Regions from separate parts of the Streptomyces sp. NPDC054047 genome, predicted to be linked through region 2. Evidence: riboswitches for the same ligand, from Rfam matches in the RefSeq annotation. Region 2 holds a riboswitch; each other region holds the start of a gene.
The links. A riboswitch is a leader RNA that binds a small molecule or an ion and turns the genes downstream of it on or off. The one in region 2 is predicted to bind cyclic di-AMP.
Positions count from the first base shown of each region.

Region 1: it holds a riboswitch for cyclic di-AMP, as region 2 does, so the genes downstream of both, ACZ6ZP_RS40840 (M23 family metallopeptidase) here and ACZ6ZP_RS17280 (LysM peptidoglycan-binding domain-containing protein) in region 2, are expected to answer to the same signal.
Region 3: it holds a riboswitch for cyclic di-AMP, as region 2 does, so the genes downstream of both, ACZ6ZP_RS32635 (C40 family peptidase) here and ACZ6ZP_RS17280 (LysM peptidoglycan-binding domain-containing protein) in region 2, are expected to answer to the same signal.

Region 1 is NZ_JBVJKV010000018.1:4,471-14,809, reverse strand. Features, by position in the region: gene ACZ6ZP_RS40855 (DNA gyrase/topoisomerase IV subunit A) at 1-1,541, opposite strand, end outside; gene ACZ6ZP_RS40850 (M16 family metallopeptidase) at 1,755-3,113, shown strand; gene ACZ6ZP_RS40845 (M16 family metallopeptidase) at 3,110-4,495, shown strand; cyclic di-AMP (ydaO/yuaA leader) riboswitch at 4,694-4,857, shown strand; gene ACZ6ZP_RS40840 (M23 family metallopeptidase) at 4,870-5,670, shown strand; gene ACZ6ZP_RS40835 (GntR family transcriptional regulator) at 5,877-6,596, shown strand; gene ACZ6ZP_RS40830 (HPr family phosphocarrier protein) at 6,789-7,070, opposite strand; gene ACZ6ZP_RS40825 (bifunctional acetate--CoA ligase family protein/GNAT family N-acetyltransferase) at 7,283-10,153, shown strand; gene ACZ6ZP_RS40820 (DUF5998 family protein) at 10,205-10,339, shown strand, end outside.
Region 2 is NZ_JBVJKV010000004.1:126,276-136,614, forward strand. Features, by position in the region: gene ACZ6ZP_RS17260 (SGNH/GDSL hydrolase family protein) at 1-519, opposite strand, end outside; gene ACZ6ZP_RS17265 (GNAT family N-acetyltransferase) at 686-1,222, shown strand; gene ACZ6ZP_RS17270 (ribonuclease J) at 1,340-3,025, shown strand; gene ACZ6ZP_RS17275 (spermidine synthase) at 3,072-3,785, shown strand; gene ACZ6ZP_RS17280 (LysM peptidoglycan-binding domain-containing protein) at 3,967-4,722, opposite strand; cyclic di-AMP (ydaO/yuaA leader) riboswitch at 4,725-4,881, opposite strand; gene ACZ6ZP_RS17285 (histidine phosphatase family protein) at 5,464-6,096, shown strand; gene ACZ6ZP_RS17290 (hypothetical protein) at 6,390-6,545, shown strand; gene ACZ6ZP_RS17295 (hypothetical protein) at 6,607-6,744, shown strand; gene ACZ6ZP_RS17300 (class I SAM-dependent methyltransferase) at 6,814-7,560, opposite strand; gene ACZ6ZP_RS17305 (AIM24 family protein) at 7,783-8,454, opposite strand; gene ACZ6ZP_RS17310 (hypothetical protein) at 8,579-9,040, opposite strand; gene ACZ6ZP_RS17315 (hypothetical protein) at 9,460-9,717, shown strand; gene ACZ6ZP_RS17320 (SH3 domain-containing protein) at 10,016-10,339, shown strand, end outside.
Region 3 is NZ_JBVJKV010000011.1:63,250-73,588, reverse strand. Features, by position in the region: gene ACZ6ZP_RS32645 (M23 family metallopeptidase) at 1-1,458, shown strand, start outside; gene ACZ6ZP_RS32640 (ATP-dependent DNA helicase) at 1,514-4,066, opposite strand; cyclic di-AMP (ydaO/yuaA leader) riboswitch at 4,320-4,476, shown strand; gene ACZ6ZP_RS32635 (C40 family peptidase) at 4,485-5,687, shown strand; gene ACZ6ZP_RS32630 (hypothetical protein) at 5,795-6,148, opposite strand; gene ACZ6ZP_RS32625 (C40 family peptidase) at 6,469-7,512, shown strand; gene ACZ6ZP_RS32620 (hypothetical protein) at 7,634-8,272, shown strand; gene ACZ6ZP_RS32615 (LuxR C-terminal-related transcriptional regulator) at 8,301-9,122, opposite strand; gene ACZ6ZP_RS32610 (ATP-binding protein) at 9,119-10,339, opposite strand, start outside.

The DNA of each region.
Region 1 (10,339 bases), on a different contig from region 2:
ACCTGGAGCGACACCGTGGCCGCCGGGGCGCTCGCCGACTCCAGGAGGACCGTGCGCCGGTCCGTGCCGAACTTCTTGGCGACGGCGGCCAGTTCGGCGGAGACCAGCTTGCGCAGCTCCGCGTCCGACTCCAGGATCCGGGTCAGCTCGTCGATCTCGGCCTTGAGCTTGTCGCGCTCGGTCTCCAGCTCGATGCGGTCGAACTTGGTGAGGCGGCGCAGCGGCGTGTCGAGGATGTACTGCGTCTGGATCTCGCTCAGCGAGAAGCGCTCCATCAGGCGCTCCTTGGCCTGTGCGGAGTTGTCGCTGGAGCGGATGAGGCGGATGACCTCGTCGATGTCCAGGAGAGCGACCAGAAGCCCCTCGACCAGGTGCAGCCTGGCCTGCTTCTTGCTGCGGCGGAACTCGCTGCGGCGGCGCACGACGGTGAAGCGGTGGTCGAGATAGACCTCGAGGAGTTCCTTGAGGCCGAGCGTGAGGGGCTGGCCGTCCACCAGCGCCACGTTGTTGATGCCGAAGGACTCCTCCATCGGCGTCAGTTTGTAGAGCTGCTCCAGGACGGCCTCGGGGACGAAGCCGTTCTTGATCTCGATGACCAGGCGCAGGCCGTGCGAGCGGTCCGTGAGGTCCTTGACGTCGGCGATGCCCTGCAGCTTCTTCGAGCCGACCAGGTCCTTGATCTTCGAGATGACCTTCTCGGGGCCTACGGAGAAGGGCAGTTCGGTCACGACCAGGCCCTTGCGGCGGGCGGTCACGTTCTCGACGGCCACCGTCGCGCGGATCTTGAAGGTGCCGCGTCCCGATTCGTACGCGTCCTTGACCCCGGTCAGGCCGACGATGCGGCCGCCCGTGGGCAGGTCGGGGCCCGGCACGAAACGCATCAGCGTCTCGAGGTCGGCCCCGGGGTGCTTGATCAGGTGGCGGGCGGCGGCGATGACCTCGCCGAGGTTGTGCGGCGGCATGTTCGTCGCCATGCCGACGGCGATACCCGACGAGCCGTTGACCAGGAGGTTCGGGTAGGCCGCGGGCAGGGTGACCGGTTCCTGCTCCTGGCCGTCGTAGTTCGACTCGAAATCGACGGTGTTCTCTTCGATCGACTCCGTCATCAAGGACGTCGCGTCGGCCATCTTGCACTCGGTGTACCGCATGGCGGCCGGCGGGTCGTCGTTGCCGAGCGAGCCGAAGTTTCCGTGGCCGTCCACCAGGGGCAGGCGCATGGAGAAGGGCTGGGCCATGCGCACGAGGGCGTCGTAGATCGACGCGTCGCCGTGCGGGTGCAACTTACCCATGACCTCGCCGACGACGCGGGCGCACTTCACATAACCGCGGTCGGGGCGCAGGCCCATCTCGTTCATTTGGTACACGATGCGGCGGTGCACCGGCTTCATGCCGTCGCGGGCGTCCGGCAGGGCGCGCGAGTAGATGACCGAATACGCGTACTCGAGGAAGGAGCCCTGCATCTCGTCGACGACGTCGATGTCGAGGATCTTCTCCTCGAACGACTCATCGGGCGGCGGGGTCTTCGTGCTGCGGCGGGCCATCGCTGCTGCGGCTCCTTCACGGTGTCTGCCAGGGCATCAACGGGATCTGACGCCGACCATTGTGGACTGTCCCACTGACAACGCCGACCACGACCCGGTCTTCGGCCGCGACTACGCCGAGCGCGGAGCGGGAACTTCACCGGTTGTCAGCACGCTTGCATACAGTGGCACGACTGGCAGAATTTCCAGCTTTTCGCGATCGAAGGGACGTACATGCCCATGGGTCACACGGCCACAGCCGAGGCCGGCTCCGGCGGCCTGACAGCGACCGAGCACCGGCTGGCCAACGGCCTGCGCGTGGTGCTCTCCGAGGACCACCTGACCCCGGTCGCCGCGGTCTGCCTCTGGTACGACGTCGGTTCGCGCCACGAGGTCAAGGGCCGTACGGGCCTGGCTCACCTCTTCGAGCACCTCATGTTCCAGGGCTCGAAGCAGGTGCACGGCAACGGCCACTTCGAGCTGGTGCAGGGAGCGGGCGGTTCGCTCAACGGCACCACGAGCTTCGAGCGCACCAACTATTTCGAGACGATGCCCACACACCAGCTGGAGCTGGCCCTGTGGCTCGAAGCCGACCGGATGGGCTCGCTGCTCTCCGCGCTCGACGAAGAATCCATGGAGAACCAGCGGGACGTCGTCAAGAACGAGCGCCGCCAGCGCTACGACAACGTTCCGTACGGCACGGCCTTCGAGAAGCTGACCGCCCTCTCGTACCCCGAGGGCCACCCCTACCACCACACCCCGATCGGCTCCATGGCCGACCTGGACGCGGCGACGCTGGAGGACGCGCGGAACTTCTTCCGTACGTACTACGCGCCCAACAACGCCGTCCTGTCGGTCGTCGGCGACATCGACCCCCAGGAGACCCTGGCCTGGGTCGAGAAGTACTTCGGGTCCATCCCCTCGCACGACGGCAAGCAGCCGCCGCGCGACGGCTCGCTGCCCGACACGATCGGCAAGGAGCTGCGCGAGGTCGTCGAGGAAGAGGTACCGGCCCGCGCCCTGATGGCCGCCTACCGCCTCCCGGAGGACGGCACGCGCGCGTGCGACGCGGCCGACCTGGCGCTCACGGTCCTCGGCAGCGGTGAGTCCTCCCGGCTCTACAACCGCCTCGTGCGCCGCGACCGCACCGCCGTGGCGGCCGGGTTCGGCCTGCTGCGCCTCGCCGGAGCCCCCTCGCTCGGCTGGCTCGACGTGAAGACGTCCGGCGACGTCGAGGTGCCCGTCATCGAGGCGGCCGTCGACGAGGAGCTCGCCCGCTTCGCGGAAGAGGGCCCCACCGCCGAGGAGATGGAGCGCGCCCAGGCCCAGCTGGAGCGCGAGTGGCTCGACCGGCTCTCCACGGTGGCGGGACGCGCGGACGAACTGTGCCGGTACGCCGTCCTGTTCGGCGACCCGCAGCTCGCGCTGACCGCCGTCGGGCGCGTCCTCGACGTCACCGCGGAAGAGGTCAAGGCGGCCGCGGCGGCCCGCCTGCGCCCCGACAACCGCGCGGTGCTCGTGTACGAGCCCATCGCCGCCCCCGAGGGCGCCGAAGCCACCGACGAGGACGAAGAAGAGGAGGCGGCGAAGTGACCGAGGCCGCAACGATGCAGTTCCACCCGCAGCCCCAGGCCGGCACCGCACGGCCGTGGGCCTTCCCCGCGCCCGAGCGCGCCACCCTGGACAACGGCCTCACGGTGCTGCGCTGCCACCGCCCCGGCCAGCAGGTCGTCGCCGTGGAGATCCACCTGGAGGCGCCGCTCGACGCCGAGCCCGCGGGCCTGGACGGCGTCGCCACGATCATGGCGAGGGCCTTCAACGAAGGCACCGACAAGCACTCCGCCGAGGACTTCGCCGCCGAACTCGACCGCTGCGGCGCCAGCATGGACGCACACGCCGACCACCCCGGCGTCCGGGTCTCCCTGGAGGTCCCGGTCTCCCGCCTCCCCAAGGCGCTCGGCCTGCTCTCCGACGCCCTGCGCGCCCCCGCCTTCGCGGACAGCGAGATCGAACGCCTCGTACGCAACCGCCTGGACGAGATCCCGCACGAGGCCGCCAACCCGGCGCGCCGCGCCGCCAAGGAGCTCTCCCGGCAGCTGTTCCCGGCCACCTCGCGCATGTCGCGCCCCCGTCAGGGCACCGAGGAGACGGTCACGGCCATCGACTCGGCTGCGGTGCGCACCTTCTACGAGAAGCACGTGCGTCCCGCCACGGCGACCGCCGTCGTCGTGGGCGACCTGACCGGCGTGGACCTGGACGCCGTCCTGGCCGACACCGTCGGCGCCTGGACGGGCGGCACGGCCGAGCCGCGTCCGGTGCCCCCGGTGACCGCGGACGACACCGGGCGTGTCGTCATCGTGGACCGCCCCGGCGCGGTCCAGACGCAGCTGCTCATCGGCCGCGTGGGACCGGACCGGCACGACCGCGTGTGGCCCGCGCAGGTGCTCGGCACGTACTGCCTGGGCGGCACCCTCACCTCGCGCCTGGACCGCGTCCTGCGCGAGGAGAAGGGATACACCTACGGCGTACGGGCGTTCGCCCAGGTCCTGCGTTCCGCTCCGGACGGCACGGGCGCCGCCATGCTGGCCATCAGCGGCTCCGTGGACACCGAGTCCACCGGTCCGGCCCTCGACGACCTGTGGAAGGTCCTGCGTACCCTCGCGGCCGACGGCCTCACGGACGCCGAGCGCGACGTCGCCGTGCAGAACCTGGTGGGCGTCGCCCCGCTCAAGTACGAGATGGCGGCGTCCGTCGCGGCCACCCTGGCCGACCAGGTCGAGCAGCACCTGCCGGACGACTTCCAGGCGCAGCTGTACCGCCAGTTGGCCGCCACCGGCACCGTGGAGGCCACCGCAGCCGTCGTGAGCGCCTTCCCCGGGGACCGGCTCGTGACGGTGCTCGTCGGTGACGCCGCGCAGATCGAGGAGCCCGTCAGGGCGCTCGGCATCGGTGAAGTGAGTGTGGTCACGGGCTGAGTGACAGTCAGGACATATGGGGACCCTAGTGGCGGAAAATTGCTCCCGGGGTCCCCATATGTCCGAATTGGTATGGAGGTTACGTGTCTGACCTGTGGCGTGCGCTACAAAAGCTCTGATCCGTTTGTCGTTTGAAAGACGCCCCGCTTAGCGTCTGGTCCGGCTGTTCGTCATGCAGTACGTCGCACCCGCGGCACCGGACAGTCATCGCCGAGTCCCCGTACGGCGCGAGCCAGGGGAGCCGGGGACCCACATGTCCCCTTGGGGTGAATCGGGAACCTTGCCGAGAGGCGAGGGACTCGTAGGAGACCTTCCTGCTCCGAACCCGTCAGCTAACCCGGTAGGCGAGAAGGAAGGAAAGGATCAGCCGCTTCATGGCGTTCACCCGTGCCACCGGGAAGCACCGTCGCCCGAGCCGCCTCACGCGCACGACCGCGAACGTAGCGGGCGTCGCCGCGCTCACCACCACCGGTGTCATCGGAGGCCTGGCCGCTCCGGCGCTCGCCGCCGACGACGCGGCTCTTGAGCACACCGGCCTCACCCAGGCGATTTCCGTGGGCGACTCGCTCGCCCAGAGCATCGACGCGCAGGCCGCCGCCCAGCAGCAGGCCGCCGACGACGCCGCAGCCGCCAAGAAGGCCGAAGAGGCCGCCAAGAAGAAGGCCGAGGAGGCCAAGCGCAAGGCGGAGGCCGAGGCGAAGGCCAAGGCCAAGAAGGAGCGCGAGGCCAAGGAGCGTGCCGCTCGCGAGGCCGAGCGCAAGCGCCTGAACACCTACGTCTCCCCGATCTCCGGCTCGTCCATCTCCACGGGCTACCAGACCGGCGGCGCCATGTGGTCCTCCGGCAGCCACACCGGCGTCGACTTCCACGCCGCGTCCGGCACCTCGGTCCACGCGGTCGGCTCCGGCACCGTCGTCGAGGCCGGCTGGGGCGGCGCGTACGGCAACAACGTGGTCATCAAGATGAACGACGGCACGTACACCCAGTACGGCCACATGTCGTCCCTCGGTGTCACCGTCGGCCAGGCGGTCACTCCGGGCCAGCAGATCGGCCTCTCCGGCTCCACGGGCAACTCCAGCGGCCCGCACCTGCACTTCGAGGCCCGCACCGGCGAGGAGTACGGCACGGACATCGACCCCGTCTCGTACCTCCGCTCGCACGGCGTCAACGTCTGACCCCAGGCGTTTCGCGCGACGCGCACCCGATTCACCGAAAGCCCCGGCTCATGGAGAGCCGGGGCTTTCGCCGTTCCCGCATCGCCTTTGGCCAAAAGTATCCATGGATTCCGGCCACCCGTCGGAAATTCAGCCGCTCTGCAATAGAGTCGCTGAACAGGCGTCGATCGACCGCGTTTCGCGGGGATTAAGGCGGAGGTCAGGTCATGCGCATTCCGGCGCACTCGGTATGCACGGCCATCCGGGACGACATCGTCTCCGGTGTCTACGAACGGGGTGGCCGGCTCACCGAGGAACTGCTCGCGCGCCGCTACGGAGTCTCCCGCGTCCCCGTGCGCGAGGCCCTGCGCACCCTGGAGGCCGAGGGCTTCGTCGTCACGCGACGGCACGCGGGCGCGTGCGTCGCGGAGCCCACCGAGCAGGAGGCGGCCGACCTCCTGGAGATCCGCTTGCTCCTGGAGCCGCTGGGCGCCGCCCGTGCCGCTCAGCGCCGCACTGAGGCGCACCTGAAGGTCCTGCGCGGCCTCGTCAGACTCGGTCAGGAGCGCTCCAGGCGGGGCCAGAGCGAGGATCTGCGCTCCCTGGGCGGCTGGTTCCACGAGACGCTCGCCCAGTCGTCCGGCAGCCCCGGCCTCACGTCGCTGCTCACCCAGCTCCGGCACAAGATCGCCTGGATGTACGTCGTCGAGACGTCGGCCTCGCCCGCGGAGTCCTGGGCGGAGCACGCCGCGATCGTCGACGCGGTCGCGCGCGGCGACGCGGAGCGGGCCAGGTCGCTCACCGCGGCCCACACGGAGCGGGCGACGGGTGCGCACCGACTGCGTTTCCCCGCGCTTCCCGCTCGCGGAGAGCGGGGCCGCGGCCGCGACCGTGATCGTGTGAGGGATTCGCAACATGCCGTAAACACGGTGGGCCTCCGGCATTAACAGAGGCGCCGTATACAAAGAAGTGCTATTCGGTGGGGATTACTTCTGCTGCCCAAATTCAGTGAATTCAGCGTCCGAAGTCTGCGTTCCGATGCTGCGTCCGGTGTCGATATTCAGTAAGCGGACGCGGAAACGCCGAAGGGCCCGCCCCTATTTCGGGCGGGCCCTTCGGCGTATGAGTACCAGTCCGTACTAGACGGTCTCGGGGAGTTCCTCGAGGCCGTCCGCGACCAGCTTCGCCAGACGGTCGAGAGCGGCGTCCGCGCCCTCGGCGTCGGAGGCGAGCACGATCTCCTCGCCGCCCTGCGCGCCCAGACCGAGCACCGCGAGCATGGAGGCGGCGTTCACGGGGTTGCCGTCAGCCTTGGCGATCGTCACGGGGACGCCGGCGGCGGTGGCCGCGCGGACGAAGATGGAGGCGGGTCGGGCGTGAAGGCCCTCGGCCCAGCCGACGTTGACGCGGCGCTCAGCCATGTGTTGCTGCCCTTCCAGGTGTCTCACACTTGTCTAGACCAGTGTCTCATGCCGTCACGGGTGCTCCGCCGGACATCTGTCCGCACCCGGCCGACGACCGGCCCGTACTCCGAAGACCGTACGTCCTTCCACCACGTGGTCCCGTGTCCCGGCCGTCGACGACTCCTAGCGTGCCCCGGCCAAGGCGCCTTCGCGACCCGTACCCTGGCCCCATGCAGACCCCGTCGGACCGGCACGCATACCCCTCCCACTGGGAAGCCGACGTCGTGCTGCGTGACGGAGGCACCGCCCGGATCAGGCCGATCACGGCCGAGGACGCGGAGCGCCTGGTCAGCTTCTACGAGCAGGTGTCGGACGAGTCGAAGTACTACCGCTTCTTCGCCCCCTACCCCCGCCTGTCCGCCAAGGACGTGCACCGCTTCACCCATCACGACCAGGTGGACCGGGTGGGTCTGGCGGCCACCGTGGGCGGCGAGTTCATCGCCACCGTGCGCTTCGACCGCATCGACTCGCGCGGTATGTCCGCCAGCGCGCCCGCCGACGAGGCCGAGGTCGCCTTCCTCGTGCAGGACGCCCACCAGGGCAGGGGCGTCGCCTCCACGCTTCTCGAACACATCGCCGCCGTCGCCAGGGAGCGCGGCATCCGGCGCTTCGTCGCCGAGGTGCTGCCCGCCAACACCAAGATGATCAAGGTGTTCACGGATGCGGGCTACCAGCAGCAGCGCAGCTTCGAGGACGGCGTCGTCCGCCTCGAATTCGATCTGGAGCCCACCGACCGTTCGCTCGCCGTGATGCGGGCCCGTGAGCAGCGCGCCGAGGCGCGGTCGGTCCAGCGCCTCCTCACACCGAAGTCGGTCGCCGTGATCGGCGTCGGGCGCACGCCGGGCGGCGTGGGGCGCAGCGTGCTGCGGAATCTGCGCGAGGCGGGCTTCACGGGACGCCTGTACGCGGTGAACAGCGCGTTCGACGAGAGGGACAAGGCCGCCGGGGGGAAGGGCGCCGAGGTCGACGGGGTGCCCGCGTACCGCTCCGTGCGGGACATCGACGAGCCCGTCGAGCTCGCCGTCGTCACCGTGCCCGCCGAGCGGGTGCCGCAGGCCGTCGCGGAGTGCGGGGAGCGCGGGGTGCTCGGGCTCGTCGTGATCTCCGCCGGGTACGCGGAGAGCGGTCCCGAGGGCCGTGAGCGCCAGCGCGAACTGGTGCGCCAGGCGCGGTCGTACGGCACGCGGATCCTCGGCCCGAACGCCTTCGGGGTCATCAACACGTCGCCGGACGTACGGCTCAACGCGTCGCTGGCCCCGCATCCCCCCGAGCGCGGCAGGATCGGCCTCTTCACCCAGTCCGGCGCGATCGGCATCGCGCTGCTCTCCGGGCTGCACCGGCGCGGTGCGGGCCTTTCGACCTTCGTGAGCGCGGGCAACCGCGCGGACGTGTCCGGCAACGACGTGCTCCAGTACTGGTACGAGGACCCGGACACCGACGTCGCCCTGATGTACCTGGAGTCCATCGGCAACCCGCGCAAGTTCACGCGGCTCGCCCGGCGCGCGGCGACGGCGAAGCCGCTGGTCGTGGTGCAGGGGGCGCGGCACAGCGGGATCGCGCCCACGGGGCACGCGGTGCAGGCCACGCGGCTTCCGCACGCCACGGTGTCGGCGCTGCTGCGCCAGGCGGGCGTCGTCCGGGTCGACACCGTCACCGAGATGGTGGACGCGGGGCTGCTGCTCGCCGGGCAGCCGTTGCCCTCCGGGCCCCGGGTCGCCATCCTCGGCAACTCCGAGTCGCTCGGGCTTCTGACGTACGACGCGTGTGTCGCCGACGGGCTCCGGCCGATGCCGCCGCGGGATCTGACCACGGGGGCGACCCCCGCGGACTTCCGCGCGGCGCTCGCCGACGCCCTGTCGGACGACTCCTGTGACGCCGTGATCGTCACCGCCATCCCCTGGGTGGGGGAGGACGGCACCACGGCGTCCCCCGAGACGCTGGCCGGTGAGCTGCACGCCGCCGCCGCGGGGTGCCCCGCGAAGCCCGTGGCCGTGGTCCACGTGGAACTCGGCGGCCTCGCCGAAGCGTTGGCCGCCGCCACGCGGACCCGCCCCGACGCCGCCGCACCCGCACCCGGCAGTGAGGGCCACTCCCGCCCCGCGGAACGCCTGCCCACGGCGACGGCGACGGCACCGGCGCCGGCGACACCGCCCTCGGACCCCGCGCAGCCCTACCGCATCCCCGCCTACCCCGCCGCCGAGCGTGCCGTCCGGGCGCTCGCCGAAGCCGTGAAGTACGCCCAGTGGCGGCGCGAGGCCAAGGAGCCCGGCAAGGTTCACGAGTACGAGGACATCGACGAGAGCGCAGCCGCCCGGCGGATCGGCGAGCTCCTCGCCGAGCAGGGCGACCCGCGCGGCGCCACCCTCGGCCAGGACGACGCCCGCGAACTGCTCGGGCGGTACGGCATCGACGTACGCGACGCCCTGCCCGCGCCCGACCCGGACGCGGCCGTGGCGGCCGCCCGTGCGCTGGGCTACCCCGTGGCCCTCAAGACCACGGCCCCGCACCTGCGCCACCGCGCCGACCTCGGCGGTGTCCGGCTCGACCTGGCGGACGAGGAGCAATTGCGCCGCGCGTACGCCGAATTGACCGAGGCCTTCGGCAAGCCCGCCGAGCTGCGGCCCGTCGTGCAGGCGATGGCGCCCCGCGGCGTCGACACCGTCGTGCGCGCGGTCATCGACCCGGCGGCCGGAGCGGTGCTCTCCTTCGGGCTCGCGGGCGCCGCGTCCGAACTGCTCGGCGACACCGGGCACCGGCTGATCCCGGTCACCGAACGCGACGCGGGTTCCCTGGTCAGATCCATCCGGACCGCCCCGCTCCTCTTCGGCTGGCGCGGCTCGGCGCCCGTGGACACCCCGGCCCTGGAAGAGCTGCTCCAGCGGGTCTCGCGCCTCGTGGACGATCACCCGGAGGTCGTCGCGGTGTCCCTGGAGCCCGTGGTCGTCGCCCAGCGGGGCCTCTCCGTGCTCGGTGCCTCCGTACGGCTCGCGCCCCCGCCGGCCCGCAGCGACCTCGGCCCGCGGGCCCTGCCCGGGTACTGAGGCGGCCAGTGGGGCACCGTGCGCCCTCCGCCGGGTCGTAGGATGGACGGCATGGCAAAGACCGGTACGACGACCCAGGGGCTGCGCGCGGCGATCGAGCGCAGCGGCTACTACCCGGCCCTCGTGGCCGAGGCGGTGGAGGCCGCGATCGGCGGCGATCCCATCGGGTCGTACCTGGTCCACCAG
Region 2 (10,339 bases):
GTGAACCCAGCGGCGCCGACCGTCGGGCAGCGGCGCGAGCACATCGCCGTCGGCGCGCAGGGCCACCAGTTCCGTGGGGGTCTGCTGCGGCAGCCACAGCTCGACGGTCTTCATGCCGGCCGGCAGCCCGGTGTACCGCACGGTTCCCGGGTCGCCCGGGATCAGTCGCTGCTCGGTCCCGGGTCCCGCCATCCGCAGCACGTTGCCCACCGGCGCTCGGCGGCGCTCGGTCAGGACGCCGTCCACCAGCAGATCCAGCATGCCGGTCGGCCGGGGGTGAGGATCGCCGTCGAGCTGGCCCGTGGAGGTGAGCACATCGAACTCCAGCTCACGCGCGTCCGTGCGGAACACCAGCCGCACGCCGGAGGGCATCACGGTCACTCCGTAGACGGAAGGGTTCTGATACTGCTCCGTGGTCCACGCGGGCAACCGGCGCGGCATCACCCCCGTCGGCGTGCTCTCCAGATCCAGTGCGCCCCGTATCTCCACAGGACCGCCCACCAGAGGAACCACCCGCATCGCCACCGCCCACCCCTCGCCGTTACGAACCCACTGATCATCGACCTCGGACGACGATCGATCAACCCGCCGGCCACGATGGCGAGCCGCGCCGGTCGCGGTGCCGGTCGCGGTGCAGCGGCGGGCACCCCTTGGCCGACCCCAGAAAGAAGATCATCATGGGGGGATGTCTGAGAACCCATCCTTCGCGGCATCGCCCGCGGTCCGGCTCCCTCGGTATACGAAGACGGAGCAGGACGAGATACTCGGCGCCGGCGATGACCCCTTCGGTGTCGCCGCGACCGGATTGGCCTGGCTGCCGAAAGAAGAACACTTCGGCATCCGCCACGGCGGCCGGCTCGTGGCCCACGCCGGACTGCGACGGCTGCCCGCGGCGATCGGCGACGTCGAGACGGAGGTCGTCGGCGTCGGTGGAGTCGCCGTCGCACCCGACATGCAGGGCCAGGGGCTCGCTCGGCGCGTGGTCGCAGCGGCACTCGACCACGCCCGCACGATGGGCCCTCAGTACGCCCTCCTGTTCTGCCGGTCCCCCCTCGTGCCGCTGTACCAGCGCATCGGATGGCATCCGCTCGACCAGGACGTACTCGTCGAGCAACCCGGGGACCGTGTGGTGACCATGCCGCTGCGGACCATGATGACGCCCCTGCACGACACCGCGTGCCCGCCGTCGGAACCGCTGCGTCTGTTCTCTCTCCCGATGTGAGGGTCCTGTGCTGCCCCGGTGCTCGTTCTCGGGGAATGGGGAGGTGTCGACGACCCGGGCGCCGAAGTGCGGGCGTCCTTCGGACCAGCTCTTTCAACTCTCCGGTAGCGTCACCGTATGAGTCATCCACACCCCGAGCTGAAGCCTGCCCCGCCGCTGCCCAAGGGAGGCCTGCGGGTCGTCGCCCTGGGCGGCCTTGGCGAGATCGGCCGCAACATGACCGTCTTCGAGTACGCCGGCAAGCTGCTCATCGTCGACTGCGGGGTGCTGTTCCCCGAGGAGAACCAGCCCGGCGTAGACGTCATCCTTCCCGACTTCACCTCGATCCGGGACCGGCTGGACGATGTCGTGGCCGTGGTGCTCACCCACGGCCACGAGGACCACATCGGCGGCGTGCCCTACCTGCTGCGGGAACGGTCCGACATCCCCGTCGTCGGGTCGAAGCTGACGCTTGCCTTCCTCGAGGCCAAGCTCAAGGAGCACAACATCCGGCCGCGCACGGTGCGGGTGCGCGAGGGCGACCGGCGCGCGTTCGGTCCCTTCGACTGCGAATTCGTGGCGGTCAACCACTCCATCCCCGACGGGCTCGCCGTCGCCATCCGAACGGGTGCCGGGATGGTGCTCCACACCGGTGACTTCAAGATGGACCAGTTCCCGCTGGACGACCGGATCACCGACCTGCGGGCCTTCGCCCGGCTCGGCGAGGAGGGCGTCGACCTGTTCCTCACCGACTCCACCAACGCCGAGGTGCCCGGCTTCACCACCTCCGAGCGCGAGCTGAACCCCGCGATCGAGCAGGTCCTGCGCACCGCGCCGCGACGGGTCATCGTCTCCAGCTTCGCCAGTCACGTCCACCGCATCCAGCAGGTGCTCGACGCCGCCCACCAGTACAACCGCAAGGTGGCCTTCGTGGGCCGCTCGATGGTCCGCAACATGGGCATCGCCCGCGACCTGGGCTATCTGAAGGTTCCCAAGGGCCTGGTCGTCAGCATGAAGGAGCTGGAGAAGCTCCCCGACAACCGCATCACCCTGGTGTGCACCGGATCCCAGGGCGAACCGATGGCCGCACTGTCGCGGATGGCCAACCGCGACCACGTGATCCGCATCGGCAAGGGAGACACCGTTCTCCTCGCCAGCTCGCTGATCCCCGGCAACGAGACGGCGATCTACCGGGTGATCAACGGGCTGACCCGGTGGGGCGCCAACGTCGTCCACAAGGGCAACGCCAAGGTGCACGTCTCGGGGCACGCCAGCGCCGGTGAGCTCATCTACTGCTACAACATCGTCAAGCCCCGCAACGTCATGCCCGTGCACGGCGAGTGGAAGCACCTGAAGGCCAACGCCGATCTGGCCATCCGCACCGGCGTCGACCCCGACCAGGTCGTCATCGCCGAGGACGGTGTCGTCGTCGACCTCGTCGACGGCCGCGCCTCCATCACCGGCAAGGTGCCCGCGGGCAACGTCTACGTGGACGGGATGACCGTCGGCGGCGTCACCGAAGCCTCTCTGAAGGACCGGATCACGCTGGCCGAGGAGGGTGTCGTCACGGTGGTCGCCATCGTCGACGCCGACACGGGAGCGCTCGCCGAGGCCCCCGACTTCCTGGCCCGCGGGTTCGTCCACGACGACGCCACCTTCGAGCCGGTCATCCCGGTGATCGAGAAGACGCTGGCCACCGCGGCCGAGGAAGGGGTCGGCGACGCCCACCAGCTCGAACAGCTCATCGCGCGCGCCGTGGCGAACTGGGCGTTCCGCACGCACCGCCGCAGGCCCCTGATCATCCCGGTCATCATCGACGCCTGACCACGCGCCGGTCCCGCCGCCCAGAAACGCCCAGGAAGGTGAATGGATGAGCATGCGCTTCGAGGAGATCGACTGGCGGCCGACAGCGATGGGGGACATCAGCCTGCGGCGGCGGCGGGACCCGGCGTCGGGCGACGATGTGTACGAGGTGAAGCTCGGGGACGAGTTCTTGATGTCGAGCCTCTTCACCGCGGGTGAGATCGCCCTGACCCGGCTCGGCCTCGAGCAACTGCCGGACACCGAACTGGATGTCGCGGTGGGCGGCCTCGGTCTCGGCTACACCGCACGGGCCGTCCTCGACGACCGGCGGGTGCGTTCGCTGACCGTGATCGAGGCCCTCGGTGAGGTCATCGAGTGGCACGAGCGCGGATACGTGCCGCTGGGCACCGGCCTGTCGACGGACCCCCGATGCCGCTTGGTCCAGGGCGACTTCTTCGCGCTGGCCGGCGACGGCGGCGACGGCCTTGATCCTCAGGAGCCGGACCGTCGCTTCCACGCGATCCTCCTCGACGTCGACCACTCGCCCCGCCATGTGCTGCACCCCAGCCACGCGGCGCTCTACGAGCCCAAGGGGTTGCGTGCCCTCGCCCGGCGGCTGCACCCCGGAGGCGTTTTCGCCCTGTGGTCGAACGACCCGCCCGACGCGGAGTTCACCACCGTGCTCGCCGAGGTCTTCCCGAAGACGGCGAGTCACGTCGTCGATTTCCCCAACCCCCTGCAAGGCGGGACCGCCACCAACACCGTGTATGTGGCGGGCTAAGGGCGCTATATGACGGCGCTTCAGCATGCAGCCCCGAGGTCGAGTTCGAGACTGCTTTGCACGAGAAAAGCGACCCGCCGCGGCTGGGAAGCGAAAGATGAGATCCTGGCCGTCGTCGTCCAGGGCTGAGCCCCGGACGCATGGCGCGCCGGGGCTCACAGCGGACGAGACGGGATGCGGCCTAGTACGGGCCGTTCACGTTGTCGATCGAGCCGTACCGGTCGGCCGCGTAATTGCAGGCGGCGGTGATGTTGGCGACCGGGTCGAAGCTGTCCGTCGACGTGCCGGGCACGTGGTACGCGGCGAATGTGGGGTCGATGACCTGCAGGAGCCCCTTGGACGGGGTTCCGGCGGCGGCGTTGGAGTCCCAGTTGTTGGTGACCGTCGGGTTGCCGGAGGACTCGCGCATGATGTTGCGGTGAATGCCCTCGTAGGTCCCGGGGATGCCGTGCTGGGCCAGCACGTCGAGCGATTCCTTGATCCAGCCGTCGAGGTCGTTCGTGTACGTCTTCTTCGCCGGGGCGGCGGCGGGCTCGGCGGCCGTGCGCTCGGAGCGGTCCGCCCGATCGGCGGACGCCCTGGAGGCGGCCGACTTCTCCGCGTCCTTGGCCTGGGCCTTCTCGCCGATGGTGAGCTTGAGACCGGGGTGGATCAGCCCCGGGGCCTCACCGAGGACGCTGCGGTTGTCCTCGTACAGCTCCTTCCAGCTGCCGCTCTGGGAGTGCTCTCGGGCGATCTTGGAGAGGGTGTCGCCCGCGACGACGACGTAGGTCTTCGGCGCTGCGGCGGGCTTGGCGGCCGGGGCGGCCTGCGCCGCGCTCGCGGCGGTCGCGCCGAGCACCGGGAGAACGAGAACGGCCCCGCCCGTGCCTGCGGCGGCGATGCCCCGGGTGAGCTTGCTGGACTTGGGGCGGCGGTGCTTTCCCTTTGCGGGCATGACGAATTCCTCTCCGTCGCCTACGAGGTGAGCTGTCGGGTTCGGACGGGAGATGTCCGGTCGCACTGGGCGTGCGACTTCACCCCGAGCCGTTCCGGAATCCGGACCGGCGGCTTACCTGGGTCCCCCGCTCCTGCCGTGCGTAAGTGAGTGAGTGGGTGGGAGGGATTCCGGACAGCGGCAGGATTCGGCGTTCCATCCGGATTGATGGCGACGTTAAGCGAGAAGGCTGGCGAGGAACAAGACACGAATTCGCATAGGGAAAGCGAGGAGCCCTTCCCCAATGATCAAAATCCCTCACGCGCTTTGATCAAATAGCCCAACTTTCCTTGCGTAGAACGAAACCGCGCTCAGCGGCTCCCGGGCTCACAAACATTGGTGTGACCCGTTTCACTGAATGAGGGATGGATTGGGAATGCGGCGCGATGGCGTATCAGAGTGCACCATTTCGCACGAGTATTGAGCAATGCAGACAGGGCTTTATAAACGCCACCAATGAGCTGAAGAAGTAGCTTTCTCGCGCAAAGATGGACATCTCGCCTGCCTCTAGGGGAGTCCCCCCCTCCCAGGGCCGCCCATGCGCGGGTCCACCGCGACCGCGGCCTCCCGGAAGTGGCGCAGGAACGCCATGCCCTCGATCTGCTGGAGGTGACTCAGGAAGGCTCGATCGTGATCGCGTTGGTTAAGGTAGCGGGCCGCGACCGGCAGGCCGGGAGGCCAGGCAGCGAAGGGCAGGCTCTCGTGCGCACTCTTTACGTTGTCACCCACCCACAGGCGACGCACCACGTCGAGGGAGTCGTCGGCGGATGGCACGACTCCCGCCTGACGCCCACCGGCGTCCGCGCGGCGGCTTCCATCGCCGAGGCGCTTCGGGGCGTGATCCCGGACGGCGCCGAGGTCGACCTGTTCTCCTCGGATCTGCAGCGCACCCGGCAAACCGCCCAGGAGGTAGCCGAACTGTTCGGCGTGAAGCTGTTCCTGGACCGCAGGCTGCGGGAGAAGTCCTACGGTGCGGCAGGGGGAAGGCCACAGGAGTGGCTGGACCGGCGTTTCGTCCCGCCGCCGGCTGTCGGGGAGCGGATGGACCATGACGAGGGCGTGGAGGGTGCCGAGACGAAGGCGCAGTGGGCGCAGCGCATCTACGCGGCCATGGATGAGATCCTGCGGCGTGCGCGCGAACACCAGATCATCGTGACGCATGGCGGCTCACTGACCTTCGTCGTGGCGTCCTGGATCAAGATGCCGATCGAGTCGGCCAGTTACGCCAGCTTTCGGGCCCCTCCCGGCAGCATCACCACACTGCGCGAGGACGACTTCTTCCACAACCGCCAAGTCGTCAGCCTTGGCGACACGCGCCATCTCGACTCCGCGTAACCGTGAACCATCGCCTCGGCTGCATCGACCAGGCCGCTTCAGCAAGATCCTGTCACGAGCTCATAGCGGTGAATCAGGTCCTGCAGTTCGGCATCCTCGTGGGCGTGGCGCGTAACGGCATTTTGACTCGCTGAGGCCAACCGGACGAGCCCTTGTCACAGGGCTGCCTACGGGGCCGTGCGCGGCGGCCGCGGTACTTCCACCTTCGAGGGCCGCGAGGCCGGCCTGGATCTTGGGTGTGGCGGTGGGAAGTGCAGGGGTACGAGGGGTGGAGCGGGAAGACATTCGGCGTCGTGCACGAGGAACTGCCCGCCTACGGCCTCTCCCTCGGCTTGGCCGGGCTTCCCCACCGCTGGAAGGCGTACTTCGAGAACCTCTACCACCTGGTCCGGGAGATGCCCGCGGAACAAGGCCGGTCACAGGCACCGCTCTGGCGGCAGTCCAGCTGACTGGGCGGCGCGAGAATAGGGCGGTTCTGTCGCTCCATCGGCGCCGGGATAGGCTCTTCCTATGATCCTCCCGTTCCTCTTGGGCGTGGCCGTCCTGCTCACCGTCGCCGCCGTGGGCGTATGGGTGTGCTTGGAGTTCTGCAAAGAGCTCCGCAACCGTAGGCACACGCCCGTCGGGCCCGACGCCGGAGGCCAGTAGCCCGCACCGGACACTCGCGCGTGGCGGCTGCACGTCCGCGATCCCGGCCTCAGACCACCGGCGCGACCCTCAGGCGCGGCAGCGCAGCATTTCCAGCGGGGGATTGGCGTGGAAGTCCGCCCAGTGCTCCGCGCCGAACTCGCGCACCCCGGCTTCGGACACCGACAGCGGCACCCAGGCCAGGTCACTGAACCCGGCCGCCTGAAGGCACTTCTCGTAGACCTCGCGGCGCGGCAAGTTGGCGACGAACGAGGCCGGTCCCGGGTCGAGCAGCGCCGTGATCTTCACCTGCGGCCCCGTCCCGCCCTCGTCGCCGGTGAGCTCGCTGCGGAAGCCGTACTTGTCCGGGCCCGGCCCGTCGAAGCGGAAGTCGGGCGACTGGTTGAGCACGAACAGCTCACCGCCTGGCTTCATGTTCCGGTGGATGTTGCGGCACATGCGTTCCGTGGTGGCGATGTCCGCCGCGTAGCTGAACATCTGGACGGCCAGCGCGATGTCGAAGCGCGCGCCGAGTGGCCGCAGTTCGGCCACGTCACCGATCTGGTAGCGCACCCCCAGCGGTTCGCGACTCTCCAACTGCTGCGCCACGGCGACCATTTCGCCGGAGATGTCGACACCGAGGACGTCGGTGGCGCCGCGCCGCTTGAACTCCCTGCTGTAGAAGCCGGTGCCGGAGGCCAGGTCGAGGATCGACCTGCCGCGCACGTCCCCGACCATCGCCAGGAAGCTGGGCACTGCTGCGAACTGCTCCAACGGAAGGGCCTTGACCCCCTCGTACGCCTCACCGATCTCGTCGTACTGCTGCTGCGCGCTCATGGTGATGTCTCCCTCCGGTACACCCGTGGGTGCCGCCCCCGTCGCCGAGGCATGCCGCGGCTCTTGCTCGGCAGTCTCCCCGGGGTCCGGCGGACCTCCGTACTGGCAGAAGCCACGAAGATCCGGGGTGCGTCCCGGCTCCACACACAAGCCGCGCCACGAGCCCGAAGGGGCCGCCACCTCCGGCGGCCCTTCGGGGCCCGATCAGACACGCTCAGGCCGTCAGGATGCCGGGACCGGCTTGGGTTCGCCGGGGTTGACCACCACGACGCCCTCACCCTCCAGCTTCAGCTGCACGGCCTCGCCCGAGCCGCCCTTCACCATCGATCCGACGCTCTGGGAGCGGTGCAGCGACGCGTGCAGCTGCGGGCTCCACGCGACGACGGCGTCGGTGTCCACGTACACGGGCGCTTCCGGGGTCACGGGCAGCACCAGCGGGATGCCCGCACTGGTCAGGGCCAGTCGGCCGGTGCCGGTGAACGTGCAGTTGAACAGCCCGCCGCCCGCCATGCCGGCGCCCTTGACCGTGGTGATGTCGTAGTTCAGCGCGGCGTCGAAACACAGGACGTTCTTGCCGTTGACCGTCAGGCCGTGGCTGTCGTCCACGTCGACGAGGAAACAGTGCGCCGCGTCGGAGGCGAACCATGCCTCGCCCTCACCGCTGACCGTCATCAGGGCCAGGCCCTCACCGGTCACCGCCCGCTTGAGGAAGTTGCCCACGCCCTGGCCCTGCCGCTCGAACTCCAGTGAACCCCGCCAGGCGACCATCGTCCCCTGCCGGGCTCGCGCCTCGCCTTTGACGGCGTAGCGGACCGCCATCGCGTTTTCCTGCGTGAGCCCGGGGGCCGACGCGGGCTGGATGAGATTCTCGGGATCGAAGAGATTTCGCTGCATACGGCTCCGGGTGCCCCGTCAATTCGCCCTCAGCCGTAAAGAGTTGAGGGTATTGTCCCGCGCTCATGGTCAAATTCGTGCGCGCACGCGGGACGTGGGGTCGAGCGGCTCCGGGCGGCAGAAGCTATGCGTCGAGTCCGGCCCTTCTGGCGTCCTCGATCCGAGTTCTGCGGCCCCACGCGGTGAACGGCGGTCGTGCGTAGAGCAGTTCGTGCCCATCGGGACGGACGAGGACGCCACGGCCCCCGGGTCCCGGACACCACCACAAGGTGCCGTCGGGCCCGGTCATCGCGTGCTGGTAGCGCTGCCGGGTCGAGAGGACGAGCAGCGGGCACAGCCCGCCGTGCGGGTCGCGCAGGACGACCCCGACGCCCTTGAGGCGGCTGGGCGGAAACTGGTGGGCGCGCCGGGTCAGCCACGGGCCTGCCGCCAGAATCTGACGCATCCGCGCATTCGCATGCAGGCCGCTCGCCCCCAGCCCCAGGATCACGACACCGGCCGCGGCCAGTCGACTGCCCACCCCTTCCAGCCACTCGATGCCGCTGGCCGCTCCCCACCACGCCGCGACGACGCATACGGCGGTCACGAGGATGCCGAGCACCAGCCACCGCAGGGAACGGCTGCGATGACGAGCCAGGCCACGGGCGGTAACCGCAGTGTGCAGCGCGGGCGGACCCGCATGGTCCTCTTCGGGGACAGGAACGTGCTCATCGTCGACGGCACCCGGGCTCAAGCCGCCGGGGTCCGGTCTCGCCCGGCCTTCGTCGCGCTCACTCATCGGCTCTCCCAACCTGTGACACCACGCGGATTTCGAGGACCTCCCGGTTACCCGCTTGCGGGCGCGCCAGTCACCGCGACCACTCAGGCGTACGGTCCGACCAACCCCTGGCGCCCTGCCTGAGCTGAACAGCGAAAACAGATATATGGCCGCCGTGGTGACGTGTCGTCGCGCCGTCCGCGGGTACCTGCTCCGGCCTGGAGCCGAACGGTCAAGGAGGAGACATCGTGAGTGAACAGATACCGGCCTCCCCTGGCGAGGACGGCAGCACGCCTATCCCCAGGGACCCACCCGACCAGCAGGCGACGGATGGGCCCGACGCCTGGGACCTGGACGTGGGCAAGGCGGAGGACGACAGCGGCGGCGACAGCGGCAAGGCGGCCGAGGTACCCGACACGGACGAGGGAGGCACCGCCAGGCGCGGCGAATCCCGTGCCCTGGAAGGCCACTCGGAGGAGCCGGTGCCGGACGAGCCTTCTGGGTGAGAAGACGATGACGGGAGCCCCTCACCAGCCAGGTGAGGGGCTCCCGGCCTTGTGGGGCTCGAACCGTCGCGCAGCCGTCACTCCAGAAAGGCTGCTGGTAAGTCTCGCGTGGAGGCTTCTCGCGGTGACAGCCGGATGTTGGGGAAATGTTGGAGCGGTACGCGAGGCTGCCTGAGCGGGAGCGAGTTGGGTCCGGCTTCGAGCCGGGACTCAGCCCTGCCCTGCCCCGCACATCTGGAAGCCATGGCCGTGGCACTGCTGTGGCCGTGGCGTACGAGCTCTCAAGAGAAGGCAACAAGTGACGAAGCACAGGATCGCCGCCCGTCTCGCCGGTATGGCCGCTGTCGGCGCCGTCGTGGCGGGTGGCACCGTGGCGCTGGCGCCGGCCGCGTCCGCGGTGGGCTCCAGCGCCTGCACGAAGAATGTCGCCAACTACTACTCCCAGACGGACACCACGGTGAAGTTCCGCACGGGCCCCGGGACCGGCTACACGGCCAAGGGAACGGTGGGCGAGGGCCGCCGCGTGTACGTCACCTGCACGGCGGGGGGCGGCAAGTGGGCCTTCCTGAAGGTTCTCAGCGGCCCGCACAAGGGAGAGAACGGCTGGATCGCGTACAAGTGG
Region 3 (10,339 bases), on a different contig from region 2:
GACCCGCTCTTCGGCGACATGCCCGGCGGTCAGTACGACACCGGCCAGTGGTCCACCACGGGGACGCAGCAGACGCTGAACCACGACCCGTACGCCGCGCAGCACCAAGCCGCGTACGACACCAGTGGCTACGAGACCGGCAGCTACGACACCGGCGCCACGTGGTCGACCGGCGGCTACCAACACCTCTCCGCCGACATCCCGGCCCAGCCCGGTCCCGGCCTCGACGCCACTGGCCAGTGGGACACCGGCGCCTGGAACCAACCGCAGCAGCCGCAGCAGACCGGCCAGTGGGAGACCCAGGCCTTCGACACCGGCGCGTACGACGCGACCGCGTGGAACTCCGGCGGCCAGGACGCCGCGCAGGACATGTCGTACGGGGCCACCGGGACGCACGAGGCGTACGGCACCCCCGAGACGCACGAGGCACACGGGGTGCACGGGACGTACGAGGCTCAGGACACGCCCGGAGCGCCCGACACGTACGAGGCGCCGGAAACGTACGAGCATTCGCCGTACGACACCGGGTCCTACGCCTCCGATGCCTACGCCCCCGAATCCCACCCCACCGAGGTCTACCCCCAACCGGCTCCCGCCGAGCACGAGTTCACGCCCGACGAAGCTCCCGCCGATTCACTCGGTCCGGTCGAGCCGGTCGGCCGCGACACCGCCGGGGACGACGAGCCGCCGGTCATGGACCGTGCGCACGGCTCCCGCTCGCGGGCCCGCCGCCGCTCCCCCGCCAAGCGCTCCGCGCTCTTCACCGTCGCCGTGCCCTCCGCCTGCGTGATGGGCGTCGCGGGTATCGCCGCCGCGTCCGTGGGCGACTTCGGCGGCGGCGACGAGAAGGAGGCTCAGGCGGCATCGGTCCCGGACACGGCGTCGGTGCAGCCCTCCGCCGCCAACAACAAGCTCGACACGCAGCTGGCGAACCTCTCCGCGGACGCAGGTGACTTCGCCGACCGCGCGAGCCGCACCCAGGAGCGCATCGACCTCAAGGCGGAGAAGGTCGCCGCCGAGAAGAAGGCCGCCGAGGAAGCCGCGCGCAAGGAGCGCCTGCGCCCCAAGTTCGCGCTGCCGGTGAAGCAGCAGGGCCTGAGCGCGTACTACGGCCAGGCCGGCATCAACTGGATGTCCGCGCACTCCGGAATCGACTTCCCGGTGGCGTACGGCACCGAGGTCCTCGCCGCGACCGACGGCACCGTCTCCACGAAGTGGAACAGCGCCTACGGCAACATGGCGATCGTGACCGCCAAGGACGGCACGGAGACGTGGTACTGCCACCTCTCCACGCACAAGGTCTCCAGCGGCCCCGTCAAGGCGGGCGACCCCATCGCCTTCTCCGGGAACTCCGGCAACTCCACGGGACCGCACCTGCACTTCGAGGTGCGCCCCGGCGGCGGCTCGGCGATCGACCCGCTGCCGTGGCTGCGCAGCCACGGCCTCGACCCGACGTAACTCAAGGCGCCGCCCGCGCGGCGACCCCGCACAACTCGGGCCGCCGCCTGCGGCGTTAGAGCTTCTCCACCGGCGCGTACCGCAGCAGGAGCCGCTTGGGCTTGGGCTCTCCGAAGTCCACCGTCGCCTCGGCGTTCGCGCCCGTGCCCTTCACCCCGACCACGGTTCCGAGGCCGAACTGGTCGTGCGTGACCCGGTCCCCGATCGCCAGCGCGACCACCGGCTTCTCCGTCGCACGGCGCGTGGCGAAGCCCTGCGCGCCCCCGGTGCGCGAGCGCGACGACGACAAGGAGGAGGCGATCCCGGCCGCGGGTCCGGAGGATGCCGGTGCGCCGACGGAACCCTTCCGCTTCCAGTCCAGGTGGGCCTCCGGGATCTCCTCCAGGAAGCGCGACGGCGGGTTGTACGAGGGCTGTCCCCAGGCGCTGCGCATCGAGGACCGCGTGAGGTAGAGCCGCTCCCGCGCGCGCGTGATGCCCACGTACGCGAGGCGACGCTCTTCCTCCAGCTCCTTGACCTGGCCGAGGGAACGCATGTGCGGGAAGACGCCGTCCTCCATGCCGGTCAGGAAGACGACCGGAAACTCGAGGCCCTTGGCGGTGTGCAGCGTCATCAGCGTGATGACTCCGGAGCCGTCGTCCTCCTCGTCGGGAATCTGGTCCGAGTCGGCGACGAGCGCGACCCGCTCCAGGAACTCGGAGAGGGTGCCCGACACGCCTGTGCCCGCGCCCGCGTCCGCTCCTGCGTCCGCGTCCTCGGTCTCCGCTGCACCTTCACCGGCTTCACCGGCCTCACCGGCGCCACCGACTTCACCGCTGTCCTGCTCGAACTCCAGGGCCACGGCGGCGAGTTCCTGGAGGTTCTCGATGCGCGTCTCGTCCTGCGGGTCGGTCGATGCCTGCAACTCGGCGAGATAGCCGGTCCGTTCGAGCACGGCCTCCAGGACGACGGCGGGACCCGCGCCCGACTCGACGACGGTCCGCAGCTCCTCCATCAGCACGTTGAACCGCTTGACGGCGTTCGCCGAGCGAGCCGCCATTCCGTACGCCTCGTCGACGCGCTTCAGCGCCTGCGGGAAGGAGATCTTCTCGCGCTGCGAGAGCGCGTCGATCATCGCCTCCGCGCGGTCGCCGATGCCCCTCTTGGGTACGTTCAGAATGCGCCGCAGCGGGACGGAGTCCTCCGGATTGGCGAGCACGCGCAGATACGCGAGGACGTCCCGGACCTCCTTGCGCTCGTAGAAGCGGACGCCGCCGACGACCTTGTACGGCAGGCCGACGCGGATGAAGATCTCTTCGAAGACACGGGACTGCGCGTTCGTCCGGTAGAAGATCGCGACGTCACCGGCCTTCGCGTCGCCCGCGTCGGTGAGCCGGTCGATCTCGTCGGCGACGAACTGCGCCTCGTCGTGCTCGGTGTCGGCGACGTAGCCGGTGATGCCCGCGCCCGCGCCCGCGTTGGTCCACAGGTTCTTCGGGCGGCGGCTTTCGTTGCGCTCGATGACGGCGTTGGCCGCGGTCAGGATCGTCTGCGTGGAGCGGTAGTTCTGCTCGAGGAGGATCGTCGTCGCGTTCGGATAGTCCTCCTCGAACTGGAGGATGTTGCGGATCGTGGCGCCGCGGAAGGCGTAGATCGACTGGTCCGCGTCACCCACGACGCACAGCTCGGCGGGTCCCTCGCCCTCGCTGCCCTCGCCGTCCGCGGGACCCACCAGCTCGCGCACCAGGGCGTACTGGGCGTGGTTGGTGTCCTGGTACTCGTCGACCATCACGTGGCGGAAGCGGCGGCGGTAGTGCGCGGCGACGTCCGGGAACGCGCGGAACATGTTGACCGTCGTCATGATCAGGTCGTCGAAGTCGAGGGCGTTCGCCTCGCGCAGCCGCGACTGGTACATCGCGTACGCCTGGGCGAGCGTCTTCTCGAAGCCGTCGGCGGCCTGGCCCGCGAAGGTCTCCTCGTCGATCAGCTCGTTCTTCAGGTTCGAGATCTTGGCGCTGAAGGACTTCGGCGGGAACTTCTTCGGGTCGATGTCCAGGTCCCGGCAGACCAGGGCCATCAGCCGCTTGGAGTCGGCGGCGTCGTAGATCGAGAAGGAGGAGGTGAAGCCGATCGTCTTCGACTCGCGGCGCAGTATCCGCACGCACGCGCTGTGGAACGTCGACACCCACATCGCGTTGGCCCGCGGCCCGACGAGCTGCTCGACGCGCTCCTTCATCTCGCCCGCGGCCTTGTTCGTGAACGTGATCGCCAGGATCTGCCCCGGGTGCACGTGCCGCTCGGCCAGGAGATACGCGATGCGGTGCGTCAGGACCCGGGTCTTGCCCGAGCCCGCGCCGGCGACGATGAGCAGCGGGGAGTGTGCGTGCACGACGGCCGCTCGCTGGTTCTCGTTCAGCCCGTCGAGCAGGGCCGCCGGGTCGATCACCGGGCGGGGGGCGCCGCCGCGGTAGTGCGCGTCCCGGGGTGTGGGCGCGTCGAACTTCCCGTCGAACAGATCATCCGGAACGGATTCCGGGGCACTGTCCTCGGGCGGCGGCGGGGGCTCCTCCTCCGAGGCCCGCGAGGGCTGGAGGTCCGCCAGGAAGCTGTCATCAAAGAGGCTGCTCATCGCCTCCCGAGTCTAGGCGGCCCCACTGACAACCCGCCCCGGGTTCCGGCCACCTCACCCCGCCTACGCCCGCCTACGCCCCGCCCGCGGACGGTCACGCTCCGCCATGGCACGGCGTGCCCGCGTCAAGAGCTTCGTAAAGTAACGAAAACGTATCGGGCATATCGAACATCAACCTTCACACGGGCCACACGAATTGGCTAGGTTGCTGCCCGGGCCGCTCGCACTCCCACCGGCGAACCCCGCCGGGAACGGGTGGCCTCCGCCGAGTTCGATCTCCTCGGAGCCGGGGACCCACTTTGAACTTGGGGTGAATCGGTCCCGTACGAAGTACGGGACTGTAGGGCAACCTTCCGGAACCACCCGCCCGAACCCGACAGCTAACCCGGTAGGCGGTCTACGGAAGGAGTCGCCTCCCTTGGCGTCGCACCGCAAGCCGCGGACCCGCATGGCCGGCCTACGCGCCACTCCCGCCCTCGGCATCACGACGGCGGCCCTCACCTCCGTGGCCCTGCTGTCACAGAGCGCGCAGGCAGCACCGTCCGCTCCGCAGAAGCCCAGCCTCGAAGAGGTCCAGAAGAAGGTCGACGACCTCTACCACCAGGCGGGCGTCGCCACCCAGAAGTACAACTCGGCCAAGGAGCGCACCGACAAGCAGCGCAAGAAGGTCGACACACTCCTGGACGACGTGGCCAAGCGCACCGACAAGCTGAACGAGGCCCGCCAGGAGCTGGGCACGTTCGCCGCGGCCCAGTACCGCACCGGCGGCGTCTCCGAGACCGCCACGATGATGCTCGCCGACGACCCGCAGGGGTACTTCGACCAGAACCACCTGTCGGACCGGCTCACCGCGCGCCAGAAGAAGGCGGTCGACGACTACCAGACGCAGCAGGCGTCGGCTACGAAGCAGCGCACGAAGGCCGCCAAGAGCCTGGAGACGCTGAGCGACTCGCGGGACGACCTCAGGACGAGCAAGCAGACCGTCCAGAAGAAGCTGGGCCAGGCGCGCACGATGCTCTCGGAGCTGACCGCCGAGGAGAAGGCGCGGCTCGCGGCGATCGAGAAGAAGAAGGAAGAAGAGGCCAAGCGCAAGGCCGCCGAGCTGGCCCGCAAGCAGGAGGCCGAGGCGGAGGCCAAGCGCAAGGCGGCGGAAGAGGCGGCGGCCAAGGAACGCGAGCAGAACAAGGAGACCCCGGACTCCGGCTCCGACACCGGCACCGACACCGGCACGGGTTCCGGCTCCGGCTCCGGTGACACGGACAGCGGTTACGCGACGAAGGCCGCGAAGGTGATCAACTTCGCGGAGGCGCAGATCGGCAAGCCGTACGTGTGGGGCGCCACCGGCCCCGACTCCTACGACTGCTCCGGGCTCACCCAGGACGCGTGGAAGGCCGCGGGGATCTCCCTGCCGCGTACGACGTGGGACCAGGTGAAGGTCGGCACGACCGTGAAGACCGCCGACGCCAAGCCGGGTGACCTGGTCTTCTTCTACGACGACATCAGCCACGTAGGGATCTACATCGGCGACGGCAAGATGATCCACGCCCCGAAGCCGGGCGCGAACGTCCGCGTCGAGTCGATCTACTACATGCCGATCCACAGCGTCGTGCGACCCGCGTAACCGTCACACACACGAGAAAACGGCCCTCCACGCGCGCGTGGAGGGCCGTTTTTCTGCGGCTCGGGTTCTGCGGGCCGGTTTCTACGGGCCGAGTTCTGCGGGCCGGGTCAGGTCCACAGCACCGCGATGAAGATGTTCACGACGGTCAGCAGCCCGACGGCGCCGAACATCGCCTTGTCCACCTTCTCCTCGTCCCGTTTCACGTAGACCAGCGCGAGGATCACGATCAGCACGGCCATCTTGATGCCGATCTTGACGTTGTTGACCGGATTGTCGTCCGCCTGGTTGAGACCCACCAGGATCACGCCCGTGACGAGCATCGTCAGCGCGCCGTGCAGCATCGCCGGGTTGAAGCGGGCCGTGCCCTGGCCCATCTGCTTCATCTGGGTAAGGAAGCCGCCCAGGAGGGAGGCGATGCCGATGATGTGCAGGCCGACGAAGAGATGGGTGAGAACGTCCATGGTTCCGGAGCCTAGCCGGGGCCTTATCACCGCTCCGTAGCCAGGTGGGCCCCAAGCGGCGCATCGGTCACACGCGTACGCGAAGGGTCCTCGCCCGAGAGATCGAACAGCCACATACGGTCACCGTCTAGAACACTTGCGTCAGTTGTGCACAATCCGCCACCAAGCCGTGACGGCCAGGTTTAGCGTCCTTCGTCAGGTGACCGGCTCCCCACCGCCGCCCGGACCAGGGGCGGCAGTCGGACACCACCGCCGAGAATCCGGCGGCGGTCCGCTCCCCCTGTGCGGGCCGCCGCCGGACCCTTAAGGAGCCCCCCTTCGTGGCAGCGCACCGCAAGCCCAGACAGCGCTCGCTCAGTGGCCATACGGCCCGCACCGCCGCCACCATCGCCCTCGCGGGGGCCGCCACGGCCACCGCGTTCGACGGGACAGGACACGCGGATCCGCGGCTCAGTCCGGCCGAGGTGAAGTCCAAGGTCGACGCGCTCTACCGCGAGGCGGAGATCGCCACCGAGAAGTACAACGGCGCCAAGGAGAAGGCCGAAGGCGCCGAGAAGTCCCTGCGCGAACTGCGGGACGAGGCGGCCCGCAAGACGGAGAAGCTCAACTCGGCACGCGAGGGCCTCGGTTCGATCGCCGCCGCGCAGTATCGCAGCGGCGGCATCGACCCGGCCGTCCAGCTCGCGCTCTCCTCCGATCCCGACCAGTACCTCGAGCGCGCCGCGCTCGCCGACCGGGCGGACAGCCGCCAGGCCGCGGCCGTGGCCGGAGTGCGCAAGCAGCTCCAGGAGGTCGACCAACTGCACACCGAGGCCGACGGGACTCTGGCGCACCTCAAGTCCCGCCAGGCGGAGCTGAAGAAGCACAAGAAGACGGTCAACGGAAAGCTGGACGCGGCCAAGCGGCTCCTGTCGCAGCTCACCGGCGACCAGCGCGCGGAGCTGGCGGGCGAGGACAGGGCGTCCCGCACCGCGGGCCGCGACGGCGTCTCGGGCGCCCCGGCCAAGGCGCCCAACGCCCGTGCCTCAGCGGCCGTCTCGTACGCCCACAAGGCCCTCGGCAGCCCGTACGTATGGGGCGCCACCGGTCCCAACGCCTTCGACTGCTCCGGGCTCACCCAGGCCGCCTACCGGTCTGCGGGGGTCGACCTGCCGCGCACGACGTACGCGCAGATCGCGGCGGGCGAGCGGGTCCCGCGCTCCCAACTCCAGCCCGGCGACCTGGTCTTCTTCTACCAGGGCATCAGCCATGTGGGGCTCTACGTGGGCAACGGCCAGATGATCCACGCCCCGAACCCGAGCGCTCCGGTACGTCTCGCCCCGATCAGCCAGATGCCCTTCGCGGGCGCGACGCGGGTGGCGTGAGAGGTCACGTGAGGGGGGCGCAGGCCGTTGTCGGCGGGGCGCGGGGCATCGCGGGCAGGGTGTTGTAGGGCACTGCGGGCGGGGTGAGAAGCCTTGTGGACCCGGAGGTACTGTCAGGGCCATGCCCCGCCGTACGCTGCCGCCCCCTCCGCCACCTGCCTACCTGCGCACCTGGCAGGACCGGAACGCGCTGCTGCACGACCGCGGCATGGCACTCGAAGCGCTGCGCAGGCAGATCATGGGCGTGCACCGAATCCTGCTGCTCTGGCTGTTCGCGCTCGGCTGTGTCGTCGGCTGGGCGCTCCTGACGGTGCCGCTCGAAATGATCGAGGACCACGACGTGATGGCCTTCGTCATGGTCCCGCTCTGCGCGGTCCTGGGCCTCGGGGCCCTCGTGCCCTGCGTGATCGGCGTCGTCGTCGGTATCCGCAACGACCGGAAGGCCCGCGAACTCACCGACAGCTGGCTGGCCCTGGACAGCCACCCGGCGTCGGACTCCGCTCTCCGCTCCCCCGGCCTCAGCCTCTGCTGGCTCCTCTCGTCCCTCCTCGTGTGCGCACTCGGCCTGTGGGCGTCGTTCGCGGCCGCCGCCTACGCCGAGCCGGGACGCGACTCGTACAGCGACGTCGCGCTCGGCATGGGCACGGGCCTCATCTTGTGGCTGACGGGCCTCATCGGCATCACCAAGGCGGTGGGCCACTACCGCTGGGCGATACGGAAGTTGGGCCCCGCCCCCGCTGCGAACGGCGCGCACCGCTAGCCAGGACCGCCCCCGGCCGCGGGGACCGTCAGACCAGCCGCCGCGCCGTCGCCCACCGCGTCAGCTCGTGCCGGTTGGACAGCTGCAGCTTCCTCAGCACCGCCGACACATGCGACTCGACCGTCTTCACGGAGATGAAGAGCTGCTTGGCGATCTCCTTGTACGCGTACCCCCGCGCGATGAGCCTCAGCACCTCGCGCTCGCGCTGCGTGAGGCGGTCCAGGTCCTCGTCGACCGGGGGCGCGTCGGTCGACGCGAAGGCGTCGAGGACGAACCCGGCCAGGCGCGGCGAGAAGACCGCGTCGCCGTCCTGCACCCGGAAGATGGAGTCGACCAGGTCCGTACCGGTGATCGTCTTGGTGACATAACCGCGGGCACCACCGCGGATGACTCCGATGACGTCCTCGGCGGCATCCGACACGGACAGCGCGAGGAACCGCACGGGCCGCTCGGCATCGGACATCAACGGCGCGCACCTGCGCAGCACTTCGACCCCGCCGCCGCCCGGAAGATGCACGTCGAGGAGCACGACCTCGGGACGCGTCGCCGTGATGACCGTGACCGCCTGGTCGACGTCCGCCGCCTCGCCGACGACCTCGACACCGGTGATCGCGGTCCTGCCGATCTCCGCCTGGACGCCCGTGCGGAACATCCGGTGGTCGTCGACGAGGACGACGCGCGCACGGCGGCCCTCCTGGTCACCGCCCACGGCACCACTGGCCGCGCCAGCCCCACCGGCGGCCTGAGCCGGTTCATTCGCCCCGGCAGACGTGTTCGCTTCGGCCGCGGACGGTTCGACTGCTCCGTCCGATCCACCCCTGGGCCCCACGGGCTCGCTCGCGTCGCTCATGTCGTCGCCGTCCTCTCCATCTCCAGCTCGACTTCCGTGCCGCCCCCCGGCACCGCGCGCAGGCGCGCCGTGCCGCCGTTGCGCTGCATACGGCCGATGATCGATTCTCGTACGCCCATGCGGTCGTCCGGCACGGAATCCAGATCGAAGCCGGGGCCACGGTCCCGGACGGACACGAACACCGTCTCCCCCTCGACTTCGGCGAAGACCTGCACCGCACCGCCCTCGCCACCGTACTTGGCGGCGTTCACCATTGCTTCCCGCGCGGCCTGCGCCTGCGCCGTCAGCCGGTCGTCGAGCGGGCAGTCGCCGACTATGACGACCTCGATGGGGACGCCGTGCTTGTCCTCCACCTCCGCGGCGTCGCGCCGGACCGCTTCGGCGAGGGTGTCGGGCTCATCCGCCTCGTCCTTGCCGGTGCCCTCCGGTTTGTAGAGCCATTGACGCAGGTCGCGCTCCTGGGCGCGGGCCAGGCGGCGCACCTCTGAGGCACTCTCGGCATTGCGCTGGATGAGGGTCAGGGTGTGCAGGACCGAGTCGTGCACATGGGCGGCGACCTCCGCCCTCTCCTGGGCGCGGATACGCATCAGCCGCTCCTCGGAGAGGTCCTGCATCATGCGCACGAGGTAGGGGCCAGCGAGCAGCGCGACGCCGACGAGCACCGCCAGCGCGGCCTGCAGCACGGAGCTGAGGTGCGAGGTGGAGCCCTGCAGCACGAAGATGCCGGAGACACCGGCGCCGACGAGCAGCACTCCGGCCCCCGCGCGGGCGATGGTCAGGGTGCGCCTGCGGCGGCCGACGGCCATCCAGCGGGCCCTGCGGGCGTTGTCCGCCTGCCGCCAGACCAGGGCGACACCGGCGGCGACGAGCAGGGTCGGGACCAGATAGGCCTTGGTCGAGCTGCCCAGATCCACGTTCCCGACGAAGACCATGGCGACGATGACCATCGCCAGCAGCGCGACGAGCTGGCCCTTGTCCGGCTTGCGGGCCACGAGTCTGCGGCGTCCGTCGGACGCCGTCTCGGTGGTGACGGCGGTGGGCGGGCGCTCGGCGTCGACCCCGCCGACACCCAGCGGCACGAAGAACCAGAACGCCGCGTACAGCAACGCACCCAGCCCGTCCGCCATGAACAGACCGACGAAGATCAGCCGCACCCAGACCACGGGCAGCCCGAGATGACCGGCGAGGCCGCGAGCGACACCGCCGAGCCAACGGCC